DNA from 2 places in the Nocardioides sp. W7 genome. Region 1 is predicted to be linked to the other one. Evidence: predicted binding sites of a transcription regulator. Region 1 holds the regulator's gene; the other holds the start of a gene.
What was found. Region 1 encodes LexA, which represses DNA repair genes until DNA is damaged. Its sites were predicted from a motif close to TCGAACANNTGTTCGA; they were not measured.

Region 1 (3,887 bases):
TTGGCGCCGCTCGTCCCCGGGAGCACGAAGACCTGCGCGGGCCCGACGTACCAGTCCTGGACTCCCAGGTGCGGCCGTCCCGGGCGACCAAGCGCACGCGCGGCCTCGTGCGCGACGCCCTTGCTGGTGAACGCCAGCCACTCCGGTCGCCACCGCTCCACCTTCGCCGCCAGTTCGTCGACCTCCACCCAGCGCGGGTCCCAGTGCCCCACCAGGTCGGTCAGCCCGAATCCCAGCTCGGCGACCAGCCGGTCCTCGTCGGGGCGCAGCCGGCGGGGGCTCAGCCCGCTGAGATGGAGCGACTCCCAGAAGCTGTTGCCCGGCGAGGCGTAGTAGTGCTCGCGCCACTTGGTCGACTCCGCGCCGGCCAGGCCGCAGAAGACCACGATCGGCTCAGGACCCACGATGTCCGGAAGCACCTCCACGTCTTCACTCTCCGGGCCGCACCAAACTCAGGGCACGGAGCTGCCGCCGGATGCGCGGGTCCTCCCACACCGTGTGGGTCGGTGCGACACAATGACCGGCGTGGCGGGCGAGGGAAAGCGAGCAGGGTCGCGACGTGCCGCACGCCCACCGCGGACCTTCCGCCCCCGACTGCTGCTGCTCGCCGTCGGGGTGACCCTGGCGGTCGTCGCCTGGGGCTACCTTGTGTACGCCGCCATCGACTTCGGCGCGAGCGCCCGATCCGGTGACGAGCGCGCCTGGCTGTTCCTCGCCCTCGCCTCGGCCGGCGCGATCGCCTGCCTCTTCCTCGGCCTGATGATGGTCGCCCGTCTGCTCCGCGGGCTCGGCATCACCGCTCCCCCGCCGTCACCGGAGTCCCCCGTGCCGTCGGAGACGGCGGACCGGACCCCGCCCGCGCCGCGCCCGCCCGGTGGCCGGCGCGCGGCCCGCTGACCCCCTCGGACACCGAAACGCCGCAGGGGCGGGGCCACCTCGTGGCCCCGCCCCTGTCTTCCCCGGCTCGCCAGCCGGGGTCGAAGCGGCTGGCGAAGTCTGTGGTGGCGCTACTCCGTCGGGACCCGGAGCTCCTGGCCGGCGAGGAGCACCGTCGACTCCAGGCCGTTGAGGCGCTCGATGTGCTCGATCATCTCCTGGACCTGGCCGTCCTCGGCCGCACCTGCCGCGATGTCCCAGAGGGTCTCGCCGGTGCCGACCGTGACGACCGTCGTGGGCTCCGCGGTGCCCGGCTCGGGCGTGGCCACCGACCCGGCGGCGAGCATCAGGCCGATCCCGAGCACCAGGGTCAGCCCGAGCAGGAAGATCACCAGCCGGCCGCGCCGGGTGAGCCGGAGCTCGCCGCGAGTGAGGGACAGGTCGGACATCTGCATCGTGCTCATCGGGACCTCCTGGGGAAGTGGCGGTCAGCCTGGGTGCCTGGCCACGAGCGAATGTCTATCCGCGCCCACCGACAGTCCGGTGCTGGCCAGCTGGTCGATCAGACGTTCGATCGAACATGTGTGCGAGACTAGAGCACCTGTTCGAACGAAATCAAGAACCGGGGGAACATTTGTTCGAACGGATCGGGACGACACGCCCTTCGAACACATGTTTGAAGCCGGAGCCGCATCTCGGTACGGTGAGCCCACGAGCATCCCGGCGAAAGGCATCACCATGGCCACGAAGAAGAACGTCCGCGAGCTGCCCGACGGGCCGCCCGACGCCACCGGACTGACCCCGCGCCAGCAGCGCGTGCTCGCGCACATCAAGGACTGCATCGAGAAGCGCGGCTACCCGCCGAGCATGCGCGAGATCGGTGACGCCGTCGGGCTGACGAGCTCCTCGAGCGTGGCGCACCAGCTGAAGTCGCTGGAGGAGAAGGGCTTCCTCAAGCGCGACCCGCACCGGCCGCGCGCGCTGGAGGTGTTCCTGCCCGAGGTGATGGCCGCGCGGCGTGCCCTCTCCGGTGCCGACGAGTCGTCGTACGACGAGACCGGCGTCGGCGACGCCGCCCCGGTGCCGACCAACGTCCCCCTGCTCGGGCGGATCGCCGCCGGCGGACCGATCCTGGCCGAGGAGCGCTACGAGGACGTCTTCCCGCTCCCCCGTCAGCTGGTCGGCGAGGGTGAGCTCTTCCTCCTCGAGGTCGCCGGTGACTCGATGGTCGACGCCGCGATCTGCAGCGGTGACTACGTGGTGATCCGCAAGGAGCAGACCGCCGAGAACGGCGACATCGTCGCCGCCCTCCTCGACGGCGAGGCCACCGTCAAGACCTTCAAGCGCAAGGACGGGAAGGTCTGGCTGATGCCCCACAACGAGGCCTACGACCCGATCGACGGCACCCACGCGACGATCCTGGGGAAGGTCACCGCGGTCCTGCGCAAGGTCTGAGCGAGGAGGCTGGACCGGGCCGTTCACGAGGGCGGGCGTGCGAGGATTGCCCGCCCGCTCCCTCCCGGTTGGAGACCTCGTGCCCGCACGCCACCGCACGCTGCTCGCGACCGTCGGCGCCGCCGTCCTCGCCGCCGCGCTGCTGACTCAGCCGGGCGCCGCCTCAGGCGCGAGCGGCTGGGACGGCGAGCCGGTCGGACACCCGATCGAGGGCCCGGCAGCCCGCGCCGCCCAGGTGCTCGAGGAGGCGGACGGCCTCCTGCGCGGCAGCTCGTCGGGCCGCGACGCCAGCCTGGTGCTGCTCGAGCTCGCCCGGAGCCGAACCGCTCTCCCGGCGGCCCGCCGGGCGGAGGCCGATCGGATCCTGGCCCGACCCACGGACAACCCCGACCCCCAGCAGTTCGGCTACCGGGCCGGCGCCCAGCCGACCGCGGCGTGCCAGGACGGCTTCTGCGTGCACTGGGCGCGCCAGACCTCCGACGCCCCCGATCTCTCCGACGGCAACGGCAACGGCCGCCCCGACTACGTCGACCTGGTCTTCACGACCCTGGCCGAGGTCAGCGGCACCTACGCGGGCGCCGGCTACCGCCGCCCGGTCGCGGACGGCATCCGCGGTGGCGGACTCGACCAGTTCGACGTCTACCTCGTCGACAGCGGCACCCGCGGGGACGGGATCTACGGCTACTGCGCCCCCGAGGGAGTCACGAGCGCCCAGCAGCGCAGCGCCACGGCGTACTGCGCGCTCGACAACGACTTCGCCGAGTTCCCGTCCCACACCCCCACCGAGAACCTCCAGGTGACGCTCGCGCACGAGTACTTCCACGCGGTCCAGCTGGCCTACGACCTCACCGAGGACCCGTGGTTCCTCGAGTCGACGGCCACCTGGGTCGAGGACGAGGTGTACGACGGCGTCAACGACAACGTGCAGTACCTCCGGAACAGCCCGATGAGCCAGCCCGGGGTCCCGCTCGACCAGGGCGAGGGGATGCGGGTCTACGGCAGCTGGATCTTCTTCCGCCACCTCAGCGAGGTGGAGCCACGCGCACAGGGCGGGCTGCCCACGATCATCCGGGAGATCTGGGAGCGAGCCGCCGGACCGGCGTACTCGATCCAGGCCGTGGAGGCCGTGCTGGGCGAGCGCGGACGGTCGATGACCGCGACCGTCGCCCGGTTCTCCGCCGCCAACCGCCATCCCAGGAGCAGCTACGCGGAGGGCTCGCGCTACCCCGCGACCACGCCGGAGAGCAGCGCCCGGGTCGCGCGCGGGCAGAGCCGCCGCGCCGCGCTCACCCTCGACCACCTCGGCAGCGGGACCCTGCGCTACCGACCCGACACCGGTGCGTCCCGGCGCGCCGGCAGGCTCCGGATCACCGTCGACCTCCCGCGCCGCAGCCGACCGACGGCCGCGGTCCTCACCGTGCGTCAGGAGTCGGGCCGGCTGCGGACCCGGGTCGTGCGGGTCGACCGGTCGGGGGGCGCCCGGATCACGCTCCCGTTCGCGGCCGGCCGGGTCAGGTACGTCGACGTCACGCTGGTCAACGCCGCCACCCGCTACC
Region 2 (3,887 bases), 1.3 Mb from region 1:
CAGAGCCGAGCAGGTTCTCCTGCTGATCGACGACCTCGATCGTGGCCGACAGCTTGTGAGGATCGACCCCGATGATCACGTGCTCCGCCTGCTGTTCCATGTGTTGCTCCCGCCTGTGCTCGTTCCGATGTGGACGGCGAGGTGGGCATTGCTACTACGAGCTGGGCAGTCCCTTCTGGAGCCACGCCTCGTCAGCGGTGCCCGGCGGGTTGCAGACCGATAGAGAGCCACACCGACAAGCCGGTGGGCAGCCGCATAGAGAGCTTCCCGCCGGACACCTGGACCGAGTCTGGCCAGACACCGGCCCTACGGGAATCGTCTAGTAGCCGCCAATGCCCTACCAAGCCGGTTTAGGTCCGTCGGTGGAAGCGGACACCGCCGTCGGGGAGCCGCTCGGGCGAGTAGGTCGGGTCGTGGGCTCGATGGTGGTGGTGGGAGCAGAGCAGCATCCCGTCGGCCAGGTCGGTGCGGCCGCCGGCGGCCCAGGGGGTGCCAGCGTGATGAGCTTCGCACCACGGAGCCGGGATCCGGCAGCCCTCCGCGCGGCACTCGCGATCGGTCAAGGTCAGGGCGCGGCGTTGGGCTCGGGTGAAGAGACGCTGGGAGCGGCCGAGGTCGAGGACCTCACCCTTCCCGCCGAGGACGGCCGGGACGAGGTGGGCGGTGCAGGCCAGGCGACGGGCTTCGTCGGCGGTGATCCGGTCGAGCGAGTCGCCCGGTGCCGGGTTGCCGAGGGTGGCGGTGCCGAGCTCGGCGCGGAGCGACTCCAGCGACATGGTCACGACGAGGGTGGTGGCGTCGCCGCCGTGGATGGGGAGCCGGGTCGGGTCGAGGGTCTCCAGGAGCTGGCAGAACGCGCGGGCGGTCTTGCGGCCGTGCGGAGTCCGCCGCGCTTCGGCCGGCTCGGGGTCGGCGTCGTCGCGGCGGGGGTTGGTGAAGGCGTGCAGGTAGGTCGCGAGGCGGGCAGCGGAGGCGTCCGGGATCAGTCCGCTGATGCGAGTGGTCCCATCACCCAGCGGCCGCAGCCCGAGGCGCATCCGCTGGTGGGCGGAGGCTTCGAGGTCGGCCAGGTGGCGGGCCTCGGCGGCCTGGCGAGGTCGGGGGCGATGACGTCGAGGATCCGACGACCCAGGCGCCCCAGCTCGACCGGGTCGAAGCGGGCGGCGTACGCCACCAACGCGGCCTCGGCCCGGTCGACCACGCAGGCGTCGACGTCGGCCGGGAGCTCGGCGAGGGACGCCGCAATGGCCTGGGCCTGGTCGAGGTTCACCTCACCTTCACGGACCGCCGTTGCCAACACCGGACGGTCGGCCAACACCAACGCGAGGCGGAGGTCGGCAGCACAGTCACCACGACGACGCCGCGTCGCGGCTGCCGTCCATGCCCCGACGTCCCGCGCACCCGACTCCTCGGCCACGTCACCGGCGTCGGCGGTGACCCGCAGTCGCAGCTCGCCCACCCGGTCCTCGATCGCGGCCAGCTCAACCAGGGCGGACGCCTTGTCGGTGGTGGTCATGAACGCCGGGTTCACGTCGGCCACCGACTTCAGGGCACCGTCAATGACCTGGGTGGCGACCCGGATCGGGTGGTCCATGCGAGCCTCCGAGAGCTCCACAACGGTGCGGGATGATGCCCCAATTCTACTCGAACGCACGTTCGGACGCCCTAGGTCTTCCACAGGCTCACGGCAACTCAGACGGATGGCCACTCCCTCTGCCTTCCATGGCGTGTCCGAAGACCCGAGCGCCGAGCTCGTGCTGGTCGACCAACCACCGGGCCGCGTCGCGAGTTCCAGGAAGACTGCGGCGCCTTACTGGGGCGCGGAGCTGTTGAGGTCGGTAGGTCCGCCCGAGCCAGCGCGACAAGGCTGGTCGTCGTACCGCTCTCGGACGGCTCCAGGTCACGACCGCCATCGCCTGGCCGCCGCGCAGCACGTCGTCCGGCGTGGCCGGACTCGTGCGCACCGCAGCGCGTCGCGAGGAGGCCCTCGCCGACCCGCCGTCCTCGAGCGGTCGACGTTCGCCGTTCGTGCCGAGGCCGGGACCGCTCTCCCATTCTCCAGAACGTTGAGGGTTCGTTGAGGAACCGTCTTAGTCCTTGCGCCAACCCTGCTCCGCCGGCCCCGAGAACCTTGAGTCCCGGACGGGAGAGTTGCACTCATCAAGGCACCGCCACTGAGACGGACCGCCTCCCTCCCCAGCAAAGGACTCGGCCATGCGCAAGCTCACCACCGTCACCTCCACCAAGGTTCTCGCCTCCGTCGCCCTGGTCACCGGCGCTGCCGCCGTCGCCGGCCTCGGCACCTTCGGCGCGTTCACCTCCACCACCGCCGCCGCCCAGAACGTCGGCACCGGCACCGTGGCCATCTCCTCCGACAAGTCCGGCTCGCTCTCGGCCCCCGTCACGGGCATGGTCCCCGGCGACACCGTCGACCGCGCCATCAAGCTCACGAACACCGGCAGCGAGACCTTCGGCAACGTCTACCTCACCGCCACCGCGACCGGCGACCAGGTCCTCGTCGACCCCACCGCCGCCAACAGCCTCCGAGTGGCCATCGACTCCTGCGCGACCCCCTGGACCGCCAAGGCCGGCACCACCGAGCTCACCTGCGCCACCGCCCCCGTCAGCATCGTCGCCGAGAAGACCGTCGGCACCAGCGGCCTCGACCTGCCCAAGCTCACCGACGAGCTGAACGGCACCGCCAAGGCGGCCAACCTCCGCGTCCGCCTCGCGCTGCCCTACAACAAGACCGCCAACGACAACGCGCTGCAGGGCAAGACCGCTGCCCTGAACCTCACCTTCGACGCCACCCAGCGCGCGGGCCAGGCCCGCTGACCCAGCGGCATCGCCCGATCCCACGCGCACGTCGACCCGTCTCGGAGACCACCATGACCGCCCAGCCGACCCACCTCAGCACCGAGCCCGCCCGGGCCGGCGCCGGCGTACGCCGCGTCGTCCGGCTGGGACGGACGCTGGGTCGGACGCTGGTCGGCGGGCTCGGCAACCTGGTCTTGGTCGCGTGCCTGGTGGCGTTCCTCGGTCTCGCGGTCGGTCCGCACGTGTTCGGCTACCGCACGATGACCATGCTCACCGGCAGCATGGCGCCGGTCATCAGTCCCGGCGACGTCGCGGTCTCCTTCCCGAAGGCCACCCGGGATCTCGAGGTCGGCGACGTGATCAGCTACCAGATCCCCGTCGAGGACCACCGCGTCGAGACCCACCGCATCACCGAGGTCATCCACCGCGACGACGGCACCGTCGCCATCCGCACGAAGGGCGACGCCAACGCCGGCGTCGACCCCTGGACCGCCGAGGTCCGCGACGACACCGTGTACGTCACCCGCCACGTCATCCCCGAGGTCGGCAACGTCATCCGGGCGCTGCGCCACCCCTGGATCCAGCAGTACGGCCTCTGGCTCGCCCTCGGCGGCACGCTGCTGCTCGGGCTCTCCCGGATCTGGGCCGCCCCCGCGAAGGACGAGACCGAGCCCGAGCCGGCCGGCACCGACGCGCCGGTCGACGCCGTCTTCGAGGTCATCGTCCTGCACGAGGCCACCCTGCGCCGCCTGGCCGACGACGTCGAGGACGAGATCTTCGTCGACGGCTTCGCCAGCCGCTATCAGGAGCTGCTGCCGGCCCGCCTCGACCGGATCCAGCACGCCCTGGAGGCCGACGACCTCGAGCAGGCCGTCGACGCCACGCTCAGCCTGAAGGTCGCCTCCTCCACGGTCGGCACCCGGGAGCTGGCCGACCTCGCGGACTGCATCTTCGAGGACCTGCGCGCCGACGACCTCGCCGCGGCGCTGGCCAGCGCCCAGGTGCTGCCGACCGTTGCCGAGCGCGCCGACGCCGCCCTGGCGGCGTACCTCGACCGCCGCGGCCTGGCG

Region 2: a site for LexA is predicted at 1,645-1,660, ahead of MUB56_RS25845 (DUF222 domain-containing protein). Genes of this name have one in related genera too.

Annotation. Positions count from the first base shown of each region.
Region 1 covers NZ_CP095078.1:1,928,014-1,931,900, reverse strand. The annotation lists gene MUB56_RS09145 (mismatch-specific DNA-glycosylase) at 1-425, opposite strand, end outside; gene MUB56_RS09140 (hypothetical protein) at 526-897, shown strand; gene MUB56_RS09135 (LysM peptidoglycan-binding domain-containing protein) at 1,008-1,340, opposite strand; gene lexA (transcriptional repressor LexA) at 1,615-2,331, shown strand; gene MUB56_RS09125 (MXAN_6640 family putative metalloprotease) at 2,411-3,887, shown strand, end outside.
Region 2 covers NZ_CP095078.1:636,228-640,114, forward strand. The annotation lists gene MUB56_RS03070 (IS110 family transposase) at 1-100, opposite strand, end outside; gene MUB56_RS25840 (HNH endonuclease signature motif containing protein) at 351-1,037, opposite strand; gene MUB56_RS25845 (DUF222 domain-containing protein) at 983-1,594, opposite strand; gene MUB56_RS03080 (CalY family protein) at 2,215-2,835, shown strand; gene MUB56_RS03085 (hypothetical protein) at 2,889-3,887, shown strand, end outside.